Linked DNA regions of Sinorhizobium fredii USDA 257. The protein of the gene in region 1 interacts with the protein of each later gene in a pairwise test. Links are inferred from orthologs where the notes say so. Each region holds a gene or a part of one and is shown on either strand. Other genes may lie near its edges.

Region 1 (3,195 bases):
CGGATTCGGATCACTTCCTCCACATTGGACACGAAAATTTTTCCATCGCCGATGCGGCCGGTCTGGGCGGCATTGCGGATGGCCTCGATTACGGCTTCCGCATTCTCGTCCGCCAACACGACTTCGACCTTCACCTTTGGCAGAAAATCGACGACGTATTCGGCGCCCCGGTAGAGCTCCGTGTGTCCCTTTTGCCGTCCGAAGCCCTTGGCTTCCGTGACGGTAATGCCTTGCAAACCGACTTCCTGAAGGGCTTCCTTCACTTCGTCGAGCTTGAAGGGCTTTATGATCGCTTCGATCTTTTTCATGAGAAAATTTCTCTCCGCTTCTCCCTGTAAAGCCGGGTCTCACCCGCTCGCCTTCCAGTATGCATGTAGTGTGCCAATTTTATAGAGGCATGATGCGAGGAGGGGGAATTTTCACCCGCTCAAGTCGAGTCCGCCCGGCACCGGCTCCCGGTCCTGCATGTTCTGCCTATTTTTTATGAAGATTCACCCACTGGAACGCATTATCCCCAGCGATCGCCGCAGTTTCATGCGCAAAGCCCGTTATTTGAGCGCCATTCATAGGCAAATGCCGAAAAAAAGAGCGACATGCATAGTTCCGGCGTGCTCTTGTCTAGCAGGCCTGGGCGGGATTAGATCAGCCCCATGCTCGACGCGCTTGAAAACATGCTGGTGACGCCGACCGAAATGGCGGAGATCGACAGGGGCGCAGCCGATTCCGGCATCGACAGCTTTTCGCTGATGCGCTCGGCGGGGATGGCGGTGTCGGCTGCCGCCCTCCGGCTGTTTCCGGCTGCCTCTCGCTTTGTCGTGCTCTGCGGCCCGGGCAACAATGGCGGCGACGGCTATGTCGCGGCAGAAGCTCTGGCCGAGAGCGGCGCGCAGGTTGTCTTGTACGCGCTGGGAGACCCCGACAAGTTGCGGGGTGACGCGGCCAAGGCCCGCAGCGCCTGCCGGCTCGGGATCATGGACCTCGAGGCATATGAACCCACATCTGGCGACATTGTCGTCGATGCGCTGTTCGGGGCAGGTCTCGCGCGCGACCTGCCGGATGCGGCGCAAAAGCTCATCAAGCGGGTCGATGCGAGTGGGATCCCAGTTCTGGCGGTTGATCTGCCTTCCGGCATCGATGGGCGCACCGGCGAGGTGCGCGGCGCCAGTTTCACCGCCGCGCATACGGTCACTTTCATGGCGGCAAAGCCGGGGCATGTCCTGATGCCGGGGCGTGCGTTGCGCGGCACGCTCGAGGTTTTCGATATCGGCATTCCCGCTCGGCTTGTGGCCGCGAGGGCAAGCGAACTGCGGATCAATACGCCGGCCGTCTGGAGGCAATATGCCGACGGTCTCGAGGCTGGCACTCATAAATACAAGCGCGGCCACCTTGCCGTCCTTTCGGGAGGTCCGACGTCTACCGGCGCGGCGCGGCTTTCTGCGGCGGCCGGTCTGGTCGCAGGGGCAGGGCTGGTGACACTCGGCTCCCCACCGGAAGCGGTCGCCGTCAACGCTTCGCACCTGACGGCCGTCATGCTCAAGGAAATCGGCACTGCCGCCGATCTCGCCGGGTGGCTGCAGGACAAGCGGCTGAATACATTCGTGCTTGGTCCGGGTTTCGGCGTCGGCAAGAAGACGAGGGACTTCGTCCTGATGCTGTGTGATCGGGCCCTGGTTCTCGATGCGGACGGGATGAGTTCCTTTCAGCAGGGCAGGGAAGAGCTGTTTGAAAAGATCGTGAAAAGCAGTGGCCAAGTCGTGATGACGCCGCACGAAGGCGAGTTTGCGCGGCTTTTCCCTGAGATCGCCGCCGATACCTCGTTCTCCAAGATCGAGAAGGCGCAGGCGGCGGCAAGGCTCAGCCATGCGGTGATCGTCTACAAGGGGCCGGATACGGTGGTGGCTGCGCCTTCCGGCCGTGCCGTTGTGAACAGGAATGCGCCGGCCTGGCTTGCCACTGCTGGATCGGGCGATGTGCTGGCCGGGATCATCGGCGCCCATCTGGCGCAAGGCTTGCCCGCCTTCGAAGCGGCCGCCGCTGCGGTCTGGCGCCACGGCGAGGCGGGCGTCCGCGCCGGCCGTACCGCGACGGCCGAAACGCTCGTCGAAAATATTCCGCCGCTCCTTTGAAGCGGCGAAGGGTTAGACTAGCCGCGCGTTCCCTTGGCGATCGGCTCCTGATAGGTGAAGCCCATGTCCCAGGGGAAATAGATCCAGGTATCCTGGCTCACTTCGGTGACGAAGGTGTCGACCATCGGGCGGCCCTTCGGCTTAGCGTATACCGCGGCGAAATGCGCCTTGGGTAGCATGGCACGGACTTCGGCGGCGGTTTTGCCTGTGTCGGTCAGGTCGTCGACGATCAGCACACCTTCGCCGCCGTCTCTGGCGATCTCCGGCGAGATGCCCTTTAGCAGCTTCATCTGCCCCTGCGTGTCGTAGTCGTGATAGGAGGCGATGCAGACGGTTTCGATCATGCGGATGTTGAGTTCCCGGCTGATGATTGCCGCCGGCACTAGGCCGCCCCGGGTGATGCACACCATTGCGCGCCATTCCTGTCCGTTGTCGGCCAGCCGCCAGGCGAGTGCACGCGCGTCGCGGTGGAATTGGTCCCAGGATACGGGGAAGGCTTTTTCGGGAAGAGACATGTGACGCGCTCCGATAACTGGTCGAATAGAAGCGCTCCGGCTGATTGGGAGTGACCCTCGGCGCTTCCGTGTTGGCGAATGCAATACTGGCAAGGAAGCCTGCAGCGCAAGGGCTTGCCTAATGCATGTTGCCCAAAAGTGTGCAGCGGTCTGGGATGACGACATGCATAGACAAGAACCTAAAGCGCGCCGCATGAATACGTTTGAGTGCGACGCGCCTTAGAGTCAGGACCCATAAACTGAGCGAAGGAGTCGCGTGACAGGTTCGAGCCTAGAGCGGCCTTTGTCCGTCGGTCGATGCGGCGGCGAAAACCGCCAACTGGGCGTCGAAAGCACGCTTGTATGCGGGCCGCGCTTCGCCACGGGCGACATAGGCGGAGAGGTTCGGATATTCCTCCAGTATCCCCGATCCTTTCAACCTGCGCAGCACCGTCACCATCAGCAGGTCACCGGCGCTGAACGCACCATCGAGCCATTCGGCATCGCCAAGGCGACTGGAAAGGCCACCCAGCCGTTTCCGGATGCTGTCCTCGAGAGAGCGCAGGCGCTGCTCG
Region 2 (3,128 bases), 310 kb from region 1 along the record:
ATCGGACCGTCGGCGGCCGAAACCACCAGGATCGCGCCGTCCATCTGCGCCGCACCGGTGATCATGTTCTTGACGTAGTCGGCGTGGCCGGGGCAGTCGACATGCGCATAGTGGCGGGCCGGCGTCTCGTATTCGACGTGCGCCGTCGAAATGGTGATGCCACGGGCCTTCTCTTCCGGCGCAGCGTCGATCTGGTCATACGCCTTGAATTCGCCGAAGTACTTGGTGATCGCTGCAGTCAGCGACGTCTTGCCATGGTCAACGTGGCCAATCGTGCCGATGTTGACGTGCGGCTTGTTGCGCTCGAATTTGCTCTTTGCCATGGGTACGCTTCCTGTGGTCAAATACGATGGATCAGCCGGCTGGACCGGTTTGTGCAGCCGTTTAAGGGTTTCGCGGCATTTGCGCAAGACTTAATTGCGTCCGCCGAAACGGCAAGATCCAGGCTGTTCGAAAGGCCGTCGCAAAGAATCCCCCGAACCTTCGCGAACAGACTTTACGAAAACCGGAATCGTAGCGCCGCCAAGTGCATACAGGACTTCTTTAAAGTCGCGTGCCAATAGTTGCCGATATGAAAAAAGAAGTTGGAGCGGGTAGCGGGAATCGAACCCGCGTATTCAGCTTGGAAGGCTGCTGCTCTACCATTGAGCTATACCCGCGGGCCTTCGATCCTGAAGCAGAATGGTGGAGGGAGTTGGATTTGAACCAACGTAGGCTGAGCCAACGGATTTACAGTCCGTCCCCTTTAACCACTCGGGCATCCCTCCATTATCCTGTCGGGATCAATCGACCAAGCTTTTGAGATCGTAGAAGAACCGGCGCCGTTTCGTGCCGCCTCGCGATCTGCGCCGGGTATATGACCGCCCACATTCTTCCTGTCAACAGGAGCGAAACGGAAAATTTCAGAAATTCTCCACAGGCACGGACGACCACGGATTTGCGAATCCATTTCCAAGACAGCACAAACCTTACTATAAGGTGCGCATGAGCAAGGACAAGACCGGCGACAAGAGCGCCAAAGACAGCCATTACGCCACTCTCCGGCGCGCGCACCGCGACGCCCGCCGCGAACGTGGCGAGATTCCGACACCCCGCCCCGACAAGCGCCGGAAGCTGCCGGTCGACTGGAAGTCACCGGCGCTCGCGCCCGATGAGGTGCTCCTCTATGGGCTGCACACGGTCCGCGCCGCTCTCGACAATCCGGAGCGCACGATCATCCGCCTCAGCGTGACGCAGAACGCGGCAACACGGCTGGAACTCGGCGAACTTTCCGCACTCCCCTTCCCGGTCGAGACCGTCACGCCGCAGGATCTCGACCGGGTCCTCGGGCCGGATGCCATCCACCAGGGCGTGATGCTTGAGACGCGGCCGCTGCCGCACCGAAAGCTCGAGGCGCTCAGCGAGTGCCCGTTGATCCTCCTGCTCGACCAGGTGACCGATCCGCACAATGTCGGCGCCATCATGCGCTCGGCAGTCGCCTTCGAGGCTGGCGCGCTGATTACCACCATGCGCCACAGCCCGACGGAATCGGGCGTGCTGGCCAAGTCGGCGTCGGGTGCGCTGGAACTCATCCCGTATATTCAGATCACCAATCTCGCCGATACGATCGATGCGTTGCACAAGCTCGGCTTCCAGACGATCGGCCTCGATTCGGAGGGTCCGCAGCCGCTGGAGGACACCTTCTCGGGCGAAAAGATCGCTCTCGTACTGGGGTCGGAAGGCAAGGGGCTGCGTCAGAAGACGCGGCAGACCGTCACGGCGCTGGCGCGACTCGAGATGCCGGGCGCCATCAAGTCGCTCAACGTCTCGAACGCCGCCGCGATCGCCATGTACGCGGCGAGGCAGCATCTGAAAGCCTGACACTTCAGTCTATTGCAGCGCCGGTCGTCGTAAGGTGAGCCGTGGGACAGCCGTCGCGCACCTTCTTCCAGGTCGTTACGTTGAGATTCATCTCGCAACGCGCCAGATAGGCGATGCCGTCGACCCGGATGCACGCGACCTGGCCGAGCTCATATTTCGCCCCGTCGCGATTGCGACAGGTGCAGCGCCGGTCCGGCGGGGACGCAGCCACACTTTCGGCGACCATGGCGACAGCTGCCAGCGACAATGCCAGAACGCGCAGAGCAATCGGGCTTTTCATTCCGCCAGAATAGCGCAAATCCAAGCCGAGCAGAAACGAAGAATGCCGGCCGCTTGCGCAGCCGGCATTCTTCCGCAACAGACCGGCACCTGATTGAAGCGGAATGCGGCAGAAACACCGCAAGCACACTCCGTTCCAGCGCCGGCCGAGATAATCGTTAGCTGGCCAGCCGCAGAACGTTGCCTTCAGCGATCGTCTTTTCAGCTTCGGCAATGGCGAACTGCTTCTGGTCGGCGCCAAGGTTCAGGCCTTCGGCGCGGACGAACTCGACGTCGGTGATTCCGAAGAAGCCGAAGACGGTGCGCAGATAGCTTTCCTGGTGGTCCATGGCCGAGGCCGGACCGGCAGAGTAATGTCCGCCGCGCGTCGAGGCGACGATGACCTTCTTGCCCTTGGCAAGACCCTCCGGACCGGCTTCGGTATAGCGGAAGGTCTTGCCGGCGACGGCCAGGCGATCGATCCAGGCTTTCAACTGGCTCGGGATCGAGAAGTTGTACATCGGCGCGCCGACAACGATGGTGTCGGCGGCAAGGAACTCCTCGAGCATCTCGCGTCCGGCTCGGACATCCGAAGCCAGCGCTGGGTCGACGCCATTGAGGTCGGCAGGCGCCATGATCTGTGCGCCGGTCAGATGCTGCAATCGCTCAGAGACGAGGTCGCGATAAGTAACTTTCGCATCGGCCCGATCGGCCTTGATCTGCGAGACGATCGCCGCCGTCAGGCGACGGGAAACCGAATGTTCCCCGAGAATGCCGGAGTCGATATGGAGGACGTTCATGGGAGGCACCTTTGTTTCGAGTTGCGGTGCACAAAATATGATTTGAAAACAATCGCGGGATAAGAGCGAGAATATTTGACATTCCGTTTCCTGAGGGAAACAATCAATGCATGCCAGAGCGGTTGCGAGTGCCTCTTCGTCCGCTCTGATGGAGGTTGGGATGCAGGACCTGAACGATATCGCCCTTTTTGCCGCCGTCGTGAAGAACAA

Evidence for each region.
Region 2: the proteins of USDA257_RS18025 (region 1) and USDA257_RS16390 interact in binary tests that used the Escherichia coli proteins (3 or more experiments, as listed by UniProt). The link is inferred for Sinorhizobium fredii USDA 257 from one-to-one orthologs.

Annotation. Positions count from the first base shown.
Region 1 is NC_018000.1:3,855,938-3,859,132, forward strand. The notes cover bases 1-2,888. They hold USDA257_RS18025 (NAD(P)H-hydrate dehydratase), read left to right. Parts: upstream 1-650; coding sequence 651-2,126; downstream 2,127-2,888. Other genes in these bases: USDA257_RS18020 (P-II family nitrogen regulator), read right to left, coding at 1-308; gpt (xanthine phosphoribosyltransferase), read right to left, coding at 2,144-2,641. In the rest of the region: USDA257_RS18035 (glutathione S-transferase family protein), read right to left, coding at 2,913-3,195. UniProt on the Escherichia coli protein: Bifunctional enzyme that catalyzes the epimerization of the S- and R-forms of NAD(P)HX and the dehydration of the S-form of NAD(P)HX at the expense of ADP, which is converted to AMP.
Region 2 is NC_018000.1:3,546,026-3,549,153, reverse strand. The notes cover bases 102-2,922. They hold USDA257_RS16390 (TrmH family RNA methyltransferase), read left to right. Parts: upstream 102-984; coding sequence 985-1,860; downstream 1,861-2,922. Other genes in these bases: USDA257_RS16380 (FMN-dependent NADH-azoreductase), read right to left, coding at 2,298-2,918; USDA257_RS16385 (hypothetical protein), read right to left, coding at 1,865-2,140; tuf (elongation factor Tu), read right to left, coding at 102-323. In the rest of the region: more of tuf, read right to left, coding at 1-101; USDA257_RS16375 (LysR family transcriptional regulator), read left to right, coding at 3,079-3,128. UniProt on the Escherichia coli protein: Specifically methylates the ribose of guanosine 2251 in 23S rRNA.